3 linked regions of the Variovorax paradoxus EPS genome follow. The protein of the gene in region 2 interacts with the protein of the main gene of each other region in a pairwise test. Links are inferred from orthologs where the notes say so. Each region holds a gene or a part of one and is shown on either strand. Other genes may lie near its edges.

Region 1 (5,199 bases), 1.9 Mb from region 2 along the record:
ACGTTCGCAAGATCGTAGGTCGCGCCGTAGCCGAAGATGAGGCTCTGCAGCAGCGCGGGCGCGAAGAGGATCGTGCGCGTTGCCGGGTCCTTCAGGATCGCGAGCAGCTCCTTCTTGCAGAGGTTGGCGATGCGCAGCAGGAAATCGATCATCGTGTTTTCCTTCGCGCCTCAGTCAAGGCTCTTGCGCGTGACGGCGCGTGCGATCAGCAGCAGGCCGACGGCGTAGCACAGCAAGATCCCGCAGTTGCGCCAGATGAGCGGCCAGACGTCGCCCGCGAGGAACAGCGTCTTGATCAGGTCCATGAAGTAGGTGGCCGGCAGCGCATGGCCGATGACGCGCACGGCCGTGGGCACGTTGCGCAGGTCGAAGAGAAAGCCCGACAGCATCATCGAGGGCATGAAGGTCGCGATCAGTGCGATCTGGCTCGCGAGGAACTGGTTGCGCGTGACCGACGAGATGACCAGGCCCAGGCTCACGGCCACGATCAGGTAGAGCATCGAGCTGAACACCACCACGACGAGCGAGCCGTACATCGGCACCGCGAAGAGGAAGCGCGCGGCCAGGAGGCACAGCGCCAGCCCCAGCATGCCGACGCCGAAGTACGGAATGATCTTGGCCAGCAATATCTCGACCGGCCGCACCGGCGTGACGAACAGCGCCTCGAGCGTGCCACGCTCCCATTCGCGCGCCATCACCAGCGCGGTGAGGAAGGCGCCGACCAGCGTCATGATGAGCACGATGAGCCCCGGCACCAGGTACCAGGTGCTCGTGTTCGCGGCGTTGAACCACATGCGCTGCTCGACGGTGACGCTGCCCACGGGCGGCGCGTCGGCGCCCGTCGTGCTGCCGAGGCGGTCGGCCCGCCGCACGGCCGTCTGGGCGAGGGCGCCGCTCACGTAGGCGAGGATGATGGTCGCGCGGCCCGCGTCGGCGCCATGCACGATCAGCTGCACGCGCGCGTTGCCCGCGGCCAGCGCGCGCGAGAAGTCGCTCGGGATGCGCACGATGCCGTCGACCTTGCGCTCGCGCATCAGTTCCTCGGCGTCGTGCATCGAGCCCAGCAGTACCGGCGCGATGGTGGGCGAGAGCTGCAGGCCGGCGATGGCTTCGTGCGCCGTCGGCGAGGCGTCTTCCATCACCACGGCCACGGGGGCGTTCTTCACGTCCAGCGACATGCCGTAGCCGAAGATCAGGATCAGCACCGTCGGCAGCAGGATGCCGATCGCGAGGTTGCTGCGGTCGCGCAGCAACTGGCGGAATTCCTTCCGCGTGAGGGAGATGAGGCGTGACCAGAAGCCGCTCATGCCGTGGTTCCTTCACGCTGCTTCGCCGGGGTTTCCTTGCCCCTGCGCCGCGCCTTCTCGACGATGCCGATGAAGGCCTGTTCCATGTCGATGCGCTTGTCGCCGTCGTCGCCGTCCAGCGCCTGCGCGCGCACCTCGCGTGGTGTGCCGATGGCGAGCACCTTGCCGGCGTCCTGGATCACGATGCGGTCGCAGTACTCGGCCTCTTCCATGAAGTGCGTGGTGATGACGATGGTGGTGCCGCCTTCGGCCAACGCGGTGATGCGGCGCCAGAACTCGCGGCGCGCGAGCGGGTCGGCGCCGCTCGTGGGTTCGTCCAGGAACAGGATCTCGGGCTCGTGCAAGAGGCCGGTGGCCATCGCGAGGCGCTGGCGGTAGCCGCCGGGCAACTGGCCGCTGGGTGTGTCGAGTTCGCGTTCGAGGTCGAACTGGCGCAGCACCGTGTCCATGCGGTCGCGCAGCCGCTGCCCACGCTGGCCGTAGGCGCCGCCGAAGAACGAGAGGTTTTCACGCACCGTGAGGTTGCCGTAGAGCGCGAACTTCTGCGAGACGTAGCCGATGCGCTGGCGCGCCTCTGCGCGCGCATGGCGCAGGTCCACGCCGGCTACGCGCAACTGGCCGCCGCTCGCAGGCAAGAGGCCGCAGAGCATGCGGAAGGTGGTGGTCTTGCCCGCGCCGTTGGGACCGAGTAGGCCGAAGATTTCGCCGCGCCGCACCGAGAAGCTGGTGCTCGCGACGGCGACGAAGTCGCCGAAGCGGCGCACGAGGTCTTTCACTTCGATGACGACTTCGTCGGAGTTGCCCTTGGCGCGGTTCGCCGTCGCGGCTGCGGTCGTGATTGGCGCGGATGCTTGCTGCGTGCGCAGCAGCGTCATGAAGCCGTCTTCGAGTCGCGGCGGCACCGGCTCCGCGTGCGCGCCAGCCAGCAGCGTGGCGAGCGCCGCATCGTCCGTGTCCTTGCGACGGATGAAGTGCACCTCGCCGCCTTGCGGCACGGCATCGACGATGTCCTGCTGCGCATCGAGCAGGCGGGCCTGCATCAGGCGTGGCGGTTCGCCCTCCGGCGGCGCGGCGATGAAGCACAGGCCCTGTGCATGGTCGCGAATCTCAGCCGGCGTGCCTTGCGCGAGCAGCTTGCCCTCACGCAGCACGAACACATGGCTGCAGCGCTCGGCCTCGTCGAGGTAGGCGGTGCTCACGATCACCGACAGTTTTTCGTCGTCCACCAACTGCTGCACGATCTGCCAGAGTTCGCGCCTCGAGAGCGGATCGACGCCCACGGTCGGCTCGTCGAGCAGCAGCAGGTCGGGCGAGCGCACCAGCGTACAGGCCAGGCCCAGCTTCTGCTTCATGCCGCCCGAGAGCTTGCCCGCGGGGCGGTCGGTGAAGCGGCCGAGGTCGGTCATTTCCATCAGCCGCGCATAGCGCTCGCGGCGCTTGTCCTTCGAGACGCCGTGCAGGTCGGCGTAGAGGTCCAGGTTCTCCTGCACGCTCAGGTCGTCGTAGAGGCCGAAGCGCTGCGGCATGTAGCTGATGCGGTCCTGCACCGCCTGCGGGTCGGCCGACACGTCGATGCCGAGCACACGCAGCTCGCCCTGGTCGGCTCGCATGAGGCCGGCCACCAGGCGCAGCAGCGTGGTCTTGCCCGCGCCGTCCGGCCCGACCAGCGCGGTGAGCGTCCCCGCGGGGATTTCGAGCGACACGCCGTCGAGCGCGTGCACAGCTTGCTTCGACGACTTGAGCGTGAAGCGCTTGTGCAGGGAGCGTCCGGCAACCGCCGGCCCGGTGGCGGACATCAGGGCTTGCCGGTGGTGTCGGAGAACTGCAGCCGCACGGTGGCCGGCATGCCCAGGCGCAGGCGGTCCTGCTTGTCCTCGACCATCACGCGGATCTCGTAGACGAGGCTGCTGCGCAGCTCCTCGGTCTGCACGGTCTTGGGCGTGAACTCCGCCACCGAGGCGATGTAGCCGACCTTGCCGGCGATGGCCTCGCCAGGGTGGCTGTCGGTGCTCACGCTGGCGGCCTGGCCCGGCTTCACGCGGCCCAGATCAGACTCGGCCACATAGGCGCGCACCCACTTGGGATCGGTGATCGCGAGCGTGAACGCCGGACGCTGCGGCGAGGCCATGTCGCCGGGTTCGAGCAGGCGGGCGCGCACCACGGCGTCGATGGGCGCCTTCAGTTCCGCTTCGGTGAGCTGGTGGTTCATGAGCGCGAGGTCGGCGCGCGCGGATTCGAGCTGGGCCTGCGCCTGCGCGATGTCTTCCTTGCGCGGGCCGGTGACGACGAGTTGCCGCGCCTTGCGTGCGTTGTCCAGTTGCGCGAGGGCCACCTTGCGCTTGGCCTGCGCGCTGTCGAGGTCCTGCTGGCTCACCGCACGGCCGGCGGTGGTCTGGCTGATGCCCTGCAGGCGCGCGAGCTGCTGCTGCGCGAGGTCGGCATCCGCCTGCGCGCCGGCCACCTGCGCGCCGGCTTGCGCCACTTCCTCAGGGCGGCTGCCGGTCTTCAGGCGCAGCAGGGCCTGCTCCTGTACGCCGATGCGCGCCTGCGACTGCGCCACGCGCAACGCCAACGTGCGGGTGTCGAGCCTGCCGAGCACCTGGCCTGCCCGGACGTGGTCGCCTTCGCGCACCGCGAGCTCGGCCACGCGGTCGTTGGCGTTGAAGGCGAGCGAGACCTGGCGCACATCGACGTTGCCGTAGAGCACGAGCCGGTCGGACGGCGCGGCCGAGCGGTGGGCGTACCACCAGCCGCCGGCCGCGGCGAGCAGCAGCGCGACGACAGCGACGGCGATGAGAGGTTTCTTGTTCATGGCGTGTTTCCTGCCGGTTTGCGGACTCGGATGCGGCCGGATGTTATCAAATTCAAATTTGAATTTGAAGTTATTTTTCAATTCGATTAACCTTGGCCCATGGCCACCAGCTCTTCCAGTACTTCCGTGCGCGCGCAGCGCACCGACGGCAACACCACGCGCCTGCACATCCTGGAGACCGCGGGCCAGCTGTTCGCCGAACGCGGTTTCGCCGATGCCACGAGCAAGGAAATCTGCACCCGCGCCGGCACCAACATGGCCGCGATCAACTACCACTTCAACGGCCGCGACGGGCTCTACGAGGCCGTGCTGATCGAGGCGCACCGACAGGTGGTGAGCATCGACGAGCTGGCCAGCCTCGCCAGCGCATCGAGCGATCCGCGGCTCAAGCTGCGTGCGTTTCTCACGCACCTGATCGAGATGGGCAGCCAGCCCAAGGCGCCCTGGGGTTTCCGCGTGGTGCTGCGGGAAGCCCTGTCGCCGTCGCCGGCGCTGCCGATGATGATCAAGCGCGCGGTGCTGCCCAAGGCCAAGCTGCTGCGCGGCCTGCTCGGTGCCATCGTGGGATTGCCCGACGACCATCCGGCGGTGCAGCGCGCACTGCTGTTCACCGTGCTGCCGTGCATCGTGATGATGGTGGCGCCCAAGGACCTGAGCAACAAGGTGCTGCCGGCGCTGAAGGACACCCAGGCCCTGGCCGACGACCTGATGCGCTACGTGCTTGCCGGTCTCGATGCGGTGGCGAAGGAAGCCAAGGCCGCTGAGCCGGCCGAGTCCGTGGCAGCGCCGGCTAAAGCTGGAAAGCGACGGTAAGCAGCAGCCCCTCGGCCACGTCGCGCACGAGGCCCGGCCGCCGCGCGCGATACGGCTCCCCGGCCGAGGCGGTGGTGTCGATCCACTCGGCCAGCCAGTCGATCTCGTTCGCGCCGTAGAACACGACCGCCGCCTCGTGGTTCAGCAGCAGGCTGCGCAGATCGAGGTTGATCGAGCCGCACATCGCCAGCTCGTTGTCGACCACCACCGCCTTGGCGTGCGCCATGAAGGGCAGCATGCGAAAGCTCACGCCCGCGCGCGCCAGGT
Region 2 (5,513 bases):
GTGGCGATCACGAGTTGCGCAAGACGGCCGTCCACCCACGTCAGGTAGCGCGAGCGCACTTCGAGCCATTTGCCGAGGTGCGGCACGAAGATTTCGTTGTTGGCGGCTTGCGCGGCGGTGAGCGTGTCGATGGGAAGACCGGCGTACGGGTCCACGTCGTCCAGGCCCTCGTCGTGCGCGTTCGACGCCGGCACGCCGGCCTGCGCCACCATGCCCAAGTGGCCCACGGTGTCGGAGCCGAACCAGAGGCGGTACAGCTTGTTGGCGAACAGCAGTTCCTCGCTGCCGATGGGCGCGACCGACACCGCCGCATCGAGCGCCTCGAGCACCGTGGTGAAGCGTTCGTACGACGCCGACAACTGCTCGCGGATGCGCGTCGGCTCGGTGATGTCGGTCATCGACGTCATCCAGCCGGTCTGATGGCCGCGCGCATCGATCAGTGGAGAGACGTAGAGGCGGGCGTTGAACACGCTGCCGTTCTTGCGCTTCACGCGTACCTGAAAGCCGCCGGGGAGGGCGCGTCCGTGCAGCTCTTCTTCGAGCCGCTCGTTCATCACTTCGCGGTCGGATTCCAGCCAGTAGGGAAAGGGCGGCGACTGGCCGACCAGTTCGGCTTCGCTCCAGCCGGTCATCGCGCAGAACGCGGCGTTCACGTAGGTGATGCGGCCTTGCAGGTCGAGCACGCGCATGCCGGTCAGCATGGAGTTTTCCATTGCTCGGCGGAAATTCGTCTCGGCGACCAGGCGTTGCTGGGCCTGCAGCCGTCGGCGCGTGTGGCGCCAGGTGCCGATCAGCATCCAGCTCGTGAGCACGCTGAGCGCGCAGACCAGCCAGAAGAGGCCGTTGCCCACCACGCCCTGCGAGGTGCGGTAAGCCTGCGCACGCAGGATCAGCGCATTGCCGACGGGGGACACGGGCACCTCGTATTCGTTGGTGCGCTCCGACCAGGGCAGCAGCCGCGTGCCGCTGTCCTTCAGGTTGGTCGTGTTGCCGGCGATCACGTTGCCCTTGGCGTCGAGCAGCGAGACCGCGTAGCGCGCCTGCACTTCAGAAGGCATGCCGTAGCGCAGCAGCCCATCGACCGAGAACTCGCCGAGCACCACCCCCGCGAACAGGCCCTGATCGAAAAGAGGAATGTGCAACTGCAGCATCGCGGCCGGATCGCCGCCGGCCACGGGTTGCGAATACACCGGCTGGCGCAGTTCGCGCGCCAGGGCGTAGTTGCTTTCGATGTCGCCGGGCCGCAGCACGTCGCCGATCAGGTGCTGCTGCGCGGGATGCACGCTGGGCGCCGCATAGCCGGCCTTGAAGCGGCGGCGGTCGTCGATCCAGGTGATGGTCTGCAACTCGGGGAACTGGCTCACGAGCGATTCGGCGCGGCTCGTGAACTCGGTCGGGTCGATCTCGCGGTTGGACGCATCGCGCGCAATGCGCATCAACTGTTCCTGGCGCTCCAGCAACCGAAGGCGCATGCGCTGCTGGGCGTATTCGACGTCGCGGCGTACCGACTCCTGCTCGCGCTCGACTTCCTCGGTTCGCAGATACCAGAAAGCGGAAACGATGGCCGCGAGGAAAAGCAGCACTGCCGCCATCGGCGCGAGCATGGCGACCGCGTCCTGCAGGACCGGCGTTTGTCGACGCCACCAGCGGCGCCACCAGGAGAGCGGCGAGGCATTCACGGCACTGCGGGCAACCGCCAGCGGGGAGGAGAGGGGCATCCGGCGAGTTTAGGGGATTGCCCCTTGAGAGCTGACGGAAAAGCGCCAGTGCCATTGATCCGGTTGCGGTCGCGTTCGGCTTGGAAACTCACAAAAAATATCACAATAAGAAATCATCATGCGCCATTTGAAATAACGGGATTTCTATGCGAAACTCGCCCGCGTTTATTGCAGAGCGCACTAAATTACAGCCACAGCCCTAAAAGGAGAGACAAGCATGTCGGCAAATCCCGAGAACCTGTTCGGCTCGGCCGCAAACGATGCGGACGCCCAGGAGACCCGTGAATGGATGGATGCACTGTCCTCCGTCATCCAGAGCGAGGGTCCGGAGCGGGCCCACTTCCTTCTCGAGCAGCTGCTCGAACATGCCCGGCAGCACAGCATCGACAAGCCGTTCTCTGCCAACACCGCCTACGTCAACACCATCGAGCCCGATCAGGAAGAGCGTTGCCCCGGCAACCTCGAGATCGAGGAGCGCCTGCGCGCCTACATGCGTTGGAACGCGATGGCGATGGTGGTCAAGGCCAACCGTCACCATCCCCCTGAAGGCGGCGACCTCGGCGGCCACATCGGCTCCTTCGCCTCGCTGGCGAACATGTTCGGCGCCGGCTTCAACCACTTCTGGCACGCCGAGAGCGAAAACCACGGCGGCGACTGCCTCTACATCCAGGGCCACGTCTCCCCCGGCATTTACGCCCGCGCCTACCTTGAAGGCCGCCTGACCGAAGAGCAACTGCTCAACTTCCGCCAGGAAGTGGACGGCAAGGGTCTCTCCAGCTACCCGCATCCGAAGCTGATGCCCGAGTTCTGGCAGTTCCCCACGGTGTCGATGGGCCTCGGACCGCTGATGGCCATCTACCAGGCTCGTTTCCTCAAGTACCTGCATGCCCGCGGCATCGCCAACACCGAGAACCGCAAGGTCTGGGTGTTCTGCGGCGACGGCGAAATGGACGAAGTCGAATCGATGGGCGCCATCGGCCTCGCAGCGCGCGAAGGCCTGGACAACCTTGTCTTCGTCATCAACTGCAACCTGCAGCGCCTGGACGGCCCGGTGCGCGGCAACGGCAAGATCATCCAGGAACTGGAAGGCGAATTCCGCGGCTCGGGCTGGAACGTCATCAAGCTGATCTGGGGCAGCGGCTGGGACCAGTTGATAGCACGCGACAAGGAAGGGGCCCTCCGCAAGATCATGATGGAGACGAACGACGGCGACTACCAGTCGTTCAAGGCCAACGACGGTGCCTACGTACGCAAGCACTTCTTCGGCCGCGATCCGCGCACGCTGGAGATGGTCGCCAAGATGAGCGACGACGACATCTGGCAGCTGCGCCGCGGCGGCCACGACTCGCAGAAGGTCTACGCGGCCTTCGACGCGGCCGTCAAGCACAAGGGCCAGCCCACGGTGCTCCTGATCAAGACGGTCAAGGGCTTCGGGATGGGCAAGATCGGTGAGGGCAAGAACAACGTCCACCAGACCAAGAAGCTGAGCGACGAGGACATCATGGCCTTCCGCGACCGCTTCAACATCCCGATCCCGGACAGCCAGATCGCCGACCTGCCGTTCTACAAGCCGGCTGACGACACCCCGGAAATGAAGTACCTGCACGAGCGCCGCAAGGCCCTGGGCGGTTACCTGCCGCACCGCCGCACCAAGGCCGACGAGAGCTTCACGGTGCCCTCGCTCGAGACTTTCAAGTCGGTGATGGAACCCACGGCCGAAGGCCGTGAGATCTCGACGACGCAGGCCTACGTTCGCTTCCTCACGCAGCTCCTGCGCGACAAGGCGCTCGGTCCGCGCGTGGTGCCCATCCTGGTGGACGAAGCCCGCACCTTCGGCATGGAAGGGTTGTTCCGCCAGATCGGCATCTACAACCCCGCAGGCCAGCAGTACACCCCGGTCGATAAAGACCAGGTCATGTACTACAAGGAAGACAAGGCCGGCCAGATCCTGCAGGAAGGCATCAACGAGGCCGGCGGCATGTCCAGCTGGATCGCGGCGGCCACCTCGTACAGCACGAACAACCGCATCATGGTGCCGTTCTACGTGTACTACTCGATGTTCGGCTTCCAGCGCATCGGCGACCTGGCCTGGGCGGCCGGCGACATGCAGGCGCGCGGCTTCCTTCTGGGCGGCACCTCGGGGCGCACTACGCTCAACGGCGAAGGCCTGCAGCACGAAGACGGTCACAGCCACATCCTGGCCAACACCATCCCGAACTGCGTGAGCTACGACCCGACCTTCGCGCACGAAGTCGGCGTGATCCTGCACCATGGCTTGAAGCGCATGGTCGAGAAGCAGGACAACGTCTATTACTACCTGACGCTGCTGAACGAGAACTACGCGATGCCAGGCCTGCAGCCCGGCACCGAAGAGCAGATCATCAAGGGCATGTACCTGTCCAAGCAGGGGCCGGTGGTCAAGGCCGCCAAGGGCAGCAAGGAAGCGCCGACCGTGCAACTGCTCGGTAGCGGCACCATCCTGCGCGAGAGCTTCGCGGCGCAAGAGCTGCTCGAGAAGGACTGGGGCGTGTCGGCTTCCGTGTGGAGCTGCCCGAGCTTCAACGAGCTCACCCGCGACGGCCAGGACGCCGACCGCTGGAACCTGCTGCACCCCGACCAGACCCCGCGCGTGCCCTTCGTGGCCGAGCAACTCGCGCCCACGACCGGCCCGGTGGTCGCATCGACCGACTACATGAAGGCCTATGCGGAACAGATCCGCCCCTTCATTCCGAAGGGCCGCACCTACAAGGTGCTGGGCACCGACGGTTTCGGCCGCAGCGACTTCCGCAACAAGCTGCGCGAACACTTCGAGATCAATCGTCACTACATCGTGGTGGCCGCGCTCAAGGCGCTGAGCGAAGATGGCACCGTGCCGGTGGCCAAGGTGGTGGAAGCGATCAAGAAGTACGGCATCAATGTCGACAAGGTCAACCCGCTCTACGCTTGAACATCAACAACCAACGAACGAACGGCGCCTCGCGGCGGGAGACAACGATATGGCAGCAGTGGAAGTGAAGGTGCCGGACATCGGCGATTTCGATGAAGTCGCGGTGATCGAGGTGCTGGTGAAGGTGGGCGACACGGTCAAGGCCGAGCAGTCGCTCATCACGGTGGAATCGGACAAGGCGTCGATGGAGATTCCTTCTTCGACGGCCGGTGTGGTCAAGGAAATCAAGGTCGAGATCGGCGGCAAGGTGAAAGAGGGCTCGGTGGTGCTCGTGCTGGAGGCCGAAGGTGCCGCCGCCGCACCGGCCCCCGCGCCTGCAGCAGCTCCGGCTCCTGCGGCTGCCGCTCCGGCACCCGCAGCCACGGCGCCTGCACCGGCTGCCGCGCCCGCAGCAGCCTCCGGACCGGTCGAGATCAAGGTGCCGGACATCGGCGATTTCAAGGACGTCGCGGTCATCGAACTGCTGGTCAAGCCCGGCGACACGATCGCGGCCGACCAGTCGCTGATCACGGTGGAGTCGGACAAGGCCTCGATGGAGATTCCGTCGTCGGGTGCCGGCGTGCTGAAGGAGCTCAAGGTCAAGGTCGGCGACACGGTCAACATCGGTGACCTGATCGCGATCCTGGAAGGTTCGGCAGGTGCTGCCGCACCCGCGCCTGCGCAAGCTGCCGCAGCAGCCCCGGCCGCGGCAACCGCCAGCGCCCCCGCGCCGGCCGCTGCTTCGCCGGCGCCGGCCGCAAGCCCGGCAGCCGCCGCTGCACCGCACGATCCCACCACGGCGCCCAGCGCCAACCTGCCGCACGCTTCGCCGTCGGTACGCAAGTTCGCCCGCGAACTCGGCGTGCCGC
Region 3 (4,961 bases), 410 kb from region 2 along the record:
AACAGCTCGTCGGCGGCGCTGCTGCTGTCGCGGCTCGCTGGGCTGGACATCGGGGCCTGCACCGGTGCCGGCACAGGTCTCGATGCGGCGGGGCTCGCACGCAAGCGGGATGTGCTGCGCGAAGTGCTGGCTTTGCATTCGACGGCGACGGAACCGCTCGACGCGCTGGCTGCTTTCGGCGGCTTCGAAGTCGCCACGCTGGTCGGCGCCGTGCTGCAGGCGGCAGAGGAGCGCCGCGTGATCGTGGTCGACGGCTTCATCGCCAGCGCTGCCGTGCTGGTCGCGCAAGCGCTGCAGCCGCATGTGACGCAGCGCTGCGTGGCCGCGCACAGCTCGGCGGAGCCGGGCCATGCGCTGCTGCTGAAACACCTTGGACTTGAGCCCTTGCTGAACCTCGACCTGCGCCTGGGCGAAGGCTCGGGCGGCGCGCTGGCCTGGCCGCTGCTCGAATCGGCCTGCCGCATCCTGCGCGAGATGGCGAGCTTCGAGGCGGCGGGCGTGTCGCGCAAGGACGCTTGATTTTGATGAGCGGCATTCGCCACTTCCTGCTGGCGCTGCAGTTCTTCACGCGCGTGCCGGTGACGGGCTCGCTCGCGGCATGGGTCGGGTTCAGTCCGCAGATGTTGCGGGCGAGTGCGGCGCATCTGCCGGGCATCGGGTGGCTTGTGGGTGGAGTGGCGGCGCTGGTCTTCGTGGCCGTGGGCGTTGGATTGCAGAGCGTCGCAGGCGCGTTCGCCGCGGCGGTCTTGAGCACCGTCGCCACTGTGATGCTGACCGGCGCTTTCCATGAAGACGGCCTGGCCGATGTCGCAGATGGGCTCGGCGGCTCGGCCAACCGCGACCGCGCGCTGGAGATCATGAAAGACTCGCGCATCGGCGCCTTCGGTACGGTGGCGCTGGTGCTCGCGCTGGGCCTCAAGTTCGCGCTGCTCGCCACGCTGGCCGGGCGCGGGCTGGAGACGGTGGCCGTGGCCATCGTCGGGGCGCATGTGCTGTCGCGCCTCGCGCCGCTGTTCCTCATCCGCTGGCTGCCCTATGTGGGCGACAGCGGGGCGAGCAAGGCGAAGCCGCTGGCAGATGCGATCAGTGGTAGTGCGCTGGTCGTCGCGGTGCTGTGGTCGATTCCCGCCGTGGCGCTGCTGCTGTGCGCGCATGACGTGGTGCATGTCGTCGCGGCGCTGCTGGCCGTTGTCGTGGCCGCGGGCTGGATGGCGCGTCTTTTCATGCGTCGCCTGCAGGGCTTCACCGGCGACGGGCTGGGGGCGACCCAGCAGGTCTGCGAGTTGGCGATCTATCTGGCGCTCGCCTGGCAGGCATGAGAAAGCTCTGGCTGCTGCGCCACGCGCCCGTGATCGCGGAGCCCGGCCTCTGCTACGGCGCGACCGACCTTGAAGCGGAAGCCGAAGCCACGCTGGCCGCCGCACAACGCATCGCGCCTTTGCTGCCCGCCGGCATCGCGCTGCGCAGTTCGCCGCTGCGGCGTTGCGCCGCATTGGCCGGTGCCATCGCAGCGCTGCGTCCGGATCTGGTTGTGCAGCACGATGCCCGTTTGGCGGAGATGAGCTTCGGCGCGTGGGAAGGGCAGCCATGGTCCGCCATCGCGCGCGAGGAGTTCGAGGCCTGGACCGGCAATTTCGCCGACGGCATCGCCGGCGCGAACGGCGAGAGCGTGCGCGCATTCATGCGGCGCACGGCCGAGGCACACGATGAATGGCTGGCGGGCGAGGGCGATGCGCTCTGGGTCACCCACGCCGGCGTGCTGCGGGCGGTGACGCTGTTGCAGCGCGGCGTCCGCTGCCCGGAAGCCGCTGCCGACTGGCCGGCCGGCGAACTGGCATTCGGCGGCTGGTTGACCTTCGAGCATCCGCCGGTCGGGTGACTGCGACCCTCGGGCGAACTGCGGTTCGAGTTCGGTGAGCAGCCCGGGAAAGCGTCCGTCAGCTCAGTTCTTCTGCCGCCACTGCTCGCGCCAGAGCTTGTCCAGCTGCGGTGCCAGCGCCTGCGGCGGTGCGCCCACGAAGACGTTCTTGCCGCTGCGCTGCACCAGCCCGTAGATGCGGCCCGAGCCCTGGTCGTAGAGCGCGATCGCGTTGTTTTCATGGCAGTCGTGCGGCTTGCAGAAGGCATGCAGCACATAGCGCGTGCCGGCCACGGTGACCCATTGCGGCTCGGGCGCCGGGCCTTCGCGGCGCACCAGCCAGCGGTCGTTTTCCTTGGCGCCAAGTGCGGCGCGCCAGGCTTTCTGCATCGCGGGGCCTTGCGCGAGCGCGGCCGGGCTGCCTGTTGGCGGAGCGGGCTGCTTCGTCGCGGTGGATTCCACGGCCGGCAGCGCGGCGCGCGCGGTGCCGTCGCATCGCCAGTAGCGCAGCTTCATCAGCTCGGGGCCCAGTTGCCCAGCCACCGGCTTCGCGGCATCCAACGTGATGGACTGCCCCCGCGCTTCGCGGAAGACCAGGAAGGTCAGGGCGCCGGCCTTGTCGACATCGCTCATCAGGGCGACGTCGAAGCGAGCCGGCGGCTGGCTATTGCCGAAGAAGCTGTGGGCCGTTTCGGGCGACTGGCCGACCACCCGGCGCTTGCCGCTTTCGACGATCAACTGGTCCTCGCGCACCTGCAGCGTCGGCGCGGACGCATCGGCACACGAGGTCGACCAGCGGCCGCCGTAGGCCGTCATGGCGTCGGGCGACAGGCCCTTGCTGCCCTGCTGCGACCACGCGGCGCCCGGCGCGAAGGCGGCTGCCGAGAGCAGGGCGGTGGCGAGCACGGCGCCGTGGGTCTTCAGGATCGTCATGCGTGCGTTGTCAGTTCGTTTTCGGAGCCGGTGTCTTGGGCTTGTAGTCACAGTACGGGGCCACCGCGCATTCCCAGCAGCGCGGCTTGCGCGCCACGCAGATGTAGCGGCCGTGCAGGATGAGCCAGTGGTGCGCGTGCAGCCGGTATTCCGGTGGGACGCGCTTCTCGAGCTTGAGTTCCACCTCCAGTGGGGTCTTGCCCCGCGCGAGCCCGGTGCGGTTGCTCACGCGGAAGATGTGCGTATCGACCGCCATGGTCGGCTCGCCGAAGGCCACGTTGAGCACCACGTTGGCGGTCTTGCGGCCGACGCCCGGCAGCGCTTCGAGCTCGGCGCGCGTGCGGGGCACCTCGCCGCCGTGCAGCTCGACCAGCATGCGGCACGCCTCGATCAGGTGCTTCGCCTTGCTGCGGTACAGGCCGATGGTCTTGATGTAGCTCTCCAGCCCTTCGACGCCCAGGTCGAGGATCGCTTGCGGCGTGTTCGCCACCGGATAGAGCTTGCGCGTGGCCTTGTTCACGCCCACGTCGGTGGCTTGCGCCGAGAGCAGCACGGCGGCCAGCAGCTCGAAGGGGGTGTCGTATTCGAGTTCGGTCTCGGGCGTGGGGTTGGCCGCCTGCAGGGTGGCGAAGAAGAGGGAGATGTTGTCTTTTTTCATGGGGCTCGGGGGCGCCGCACGCGTCTGCCCGGGGGCGCAGCGCGGCGACAGGCGCAATATATCGTTGAAAGGCGATGGCCTTACGCAGCATTCATGCACCCGCCTTTCGCGACAATGGCGCGCAGAAAGTGAGACCGACCATCATGCAATTCGCCTCCCGCCTCGACAACGTCGAAACCTCCGCCATCCGCGAACTCTTCAAGCTGCTCGGCAAGCCCGGCATCATCAGTTTTGCAGGCGGGTTTCCCGACAGCGCGATGTTCGACGTCGAGGGCTTGAAGGAAGCGAGCCAGAAGGCGCTGACCGAGGAGCCAGGCGGCGCATTGCAATACGGCGCCACCGAAGGCTACGAGCCGCTGCGCAGCCAGCTCGCATCGTTCATGAAGACCAAGGGCGTCGATGTGGACCCCAGCGGCCTGATCGTCACCACCGGCAGCCAGCAGGCGCTGGACCTGCTGGGCAAGACCATGATCTCGCCCGGCGACAAGGTGATCGTCGAGGGCCCGACCTTCCTGGCGACCATCCAGTGCTTCCGCCTCTACGGCGCGCAGCTCATCAGCGCACCCATCGACGCCAACGGCGTGAAGACCGACGAGCTGGAAAAGCTCATCGCCGAGCACAAGCCCAAGTTCGTCTACCTGATCCCCACCTTCGGCAATCCCAGCGGCGCGATGCTGACGCTGGAGCGCCGCAAGAAGGTGCTCGAACTTGCCGTGAAGTACCAGACGCTGATCGTCGAGGACGACCCGTATGGCGACCTCTACTTCGGCGAAGCGCCGCCGCCTTCGATCCTCGCCTTGAGCAAGGACGTGCCCGGCAGCCGCGAGCTGCTCGCGCACTGCGGCAGCCTGAGCAAGGTGCTGAGCCCGGGCCTGCGCATCGGCTGGATGATCGCGCCGCCCGAATTGCTCGCCAAGGCGACGATGTGCAAGCAGTTCAGCGACGCACACACGAGCACCTTCTCGCAGGCCACGGCCGCGCAATACCTCAAGAGCGGCCGCATGCCCGCGACGCTCGCGCATGTGCGCGAGGTCTACGGCCAGCGCGCGCAGGCCATGGGCGCGGCGCTCCAGCGCGAACTGGGCGATGCTGTGAGCTTCACGCAGCCCAACGGCGGATTGTTCTTCTGGGCGCGTCTCACGGGCGCCAACGGCAAGCTGGCCGATGCGAACGAGCTGGCCAAGCGTGCGATCGAGAAGCTCGTGGCCTTCGTGCCCGGCGCACCGTTCTTTGCCGAGAAGCCCGATGTGGCGACGCTGCGCCTGAGCTTTGCGACCGCCGACGTGGCCAAGATCGAAGAGGGTGTGAAGCGCCTCGGGCAGGCGCTCTGAAGCATTGCGGGGCCAGTGGTGCGCGGGTTGCGCACTGCTGGCCGGACACTGCCTAGAACTGGTACTTCGCGCTGGCGACCAGCGTGCGCTCGTTGCCGCTGTAGTAGTTGTTGTAGGCGCGTGAGGCGGTGTACTTGCGGTTGGCCAGGTTGGTTGCGCTCAGTGCGAAGCGCCAGGGGCC

The links.
Region 1: the proteins of aceE (region 2) and VARPA_RS09590 interact in binary tests that used the Escherichia coli proteins (3 or more experiments, as listed by UniProt). The link is inferred for Variovorax paradoxus EPS from one-to-one orthologs.
Region 3: the proteins of aceE (region 2) and nth interact in binary tests that used the Escherichia coli proteins (3 or more experiments, as listed by UniProt). The link is inferred for Variovorax paradoxus EPS from one-to-one orthologs.

The regions. Positions count from the first base shown.
Region 1 is NC_014931.1:2,104,186-2,109,384, forward strand. The notes cover bases 704-3,703. They hold VARPA_RS09590 (ATP-binding cassette domain-containing protein), read right to left. Parts: upstream 3,104-3,703; coding sequence 1,304-3,103; downstream 704-1,303. Other genes in these bases: VARPA_RS09585 (ABC transporter permease), read right to left, coding at 704-1,307; VARPA_RS09595 (HlyD family efflux transporter periplasmic adaptor subunit), read right to left, coding at 3,103-3,703. Outside these bases: VARPA_RS09580 (ABC transporter permease), read right to left, coding at 1-152; more of VARPA_RS09585, read right to left, coding at 171-703; more of VARPA_RS09595, read right to left, coding at 3,704-4,119; VARPA_RS09600 (TetR/AcrR family transcriptional regulator), read left to right, coding at 4,219-4,932; VARPA_RS09605 (phospholipase D-like domain-containing protein), read right to left, coding at 4,910-5,199. UniProt on the Escherichia coli protein: Part of the ABC transporter complex YbhFSR that could be involved in efflux of cefoperazone. Probably responsible for energy coupling to the transport system.
Region 2 is NC_014931.1:4,023,036-4,028,548, reverse strand. What follows is about bases 1,552-4,865. They hold aceE (pyruvate dehydrogenase (acetyl-transferring), homodimeric type), read left to right. Parts: upstream 1,552-1,935; coding sequence 1,936-4,665; downstream 4,666-4,865. Other genes in these bases: aceF (dihydrolipoyllysine-residue acetyltransferase), read left to right, coding at 4,715-4,865; VARPA_RS18620 (PAS domain S-box protein), read right to left, coding at 1,552-1,718. Outside these bases: more of VARPA_RS18620, read right to left, coding at 1-1,551; more of aceF, read left to right, coding at 4,866-5,513. UniProt on the Escherichia coli protein: Component of the pyruvate dehydrogenase (PDH) complex, that catalyzes the overall conversion of pyruvate to acetyl-CoA and CO(2).
Region 3 is NC_014931.1:3,610,066-3,615,026, reverse strand. What follows is about bases 1,626-4,387. They hold nth (endonuclease III), read right to left. Parts: upstream 3,450-4,387; coding sequence 2,802-3,449; downstream 1,626-2,801. Other genes in these bases: VARPA_RS16730 (PLP-dependent aminotransferase family protein), read left to right, coding at 3,593-4,387; VARPA_RS16740 (Ivy family c-type lysozyme inhibitor), read right to left, coding at 1,943-2,791; VARPA_RS16745 (histidine phosphatase family protein), read left to right, coding at 1,626-1,879. In the rest of the region: cobT (nicotinate-nucleotide--dimethylbenzimidazole phosphoribosyltransferase), read left to right, coding at 1-519; VARPA_RS16750 (adenosylcobinamide-GDP ribazoletransferase), read left to right, coding at 525-1,319; more of VARPA_RS16745, read left to right, coding at 1,316-1,625; more of VARPA_RS16730, read left to right, coding at 4,388-4,780; VARPA_RS16725 (TonB-dependent siderophore receptor), read right to left, coding at 4,833-4,961. UniProt on the Escherichia coli protein: DNA repair enzyme that has both DNA N-glycosylase activity and AP-lyase activity. The DNA N-glycosylase activity releases various damaged pyrimidines from DNA by cleaving the N-glycosidic bond, leaving an AP (apurinic/apyrimidinic) site.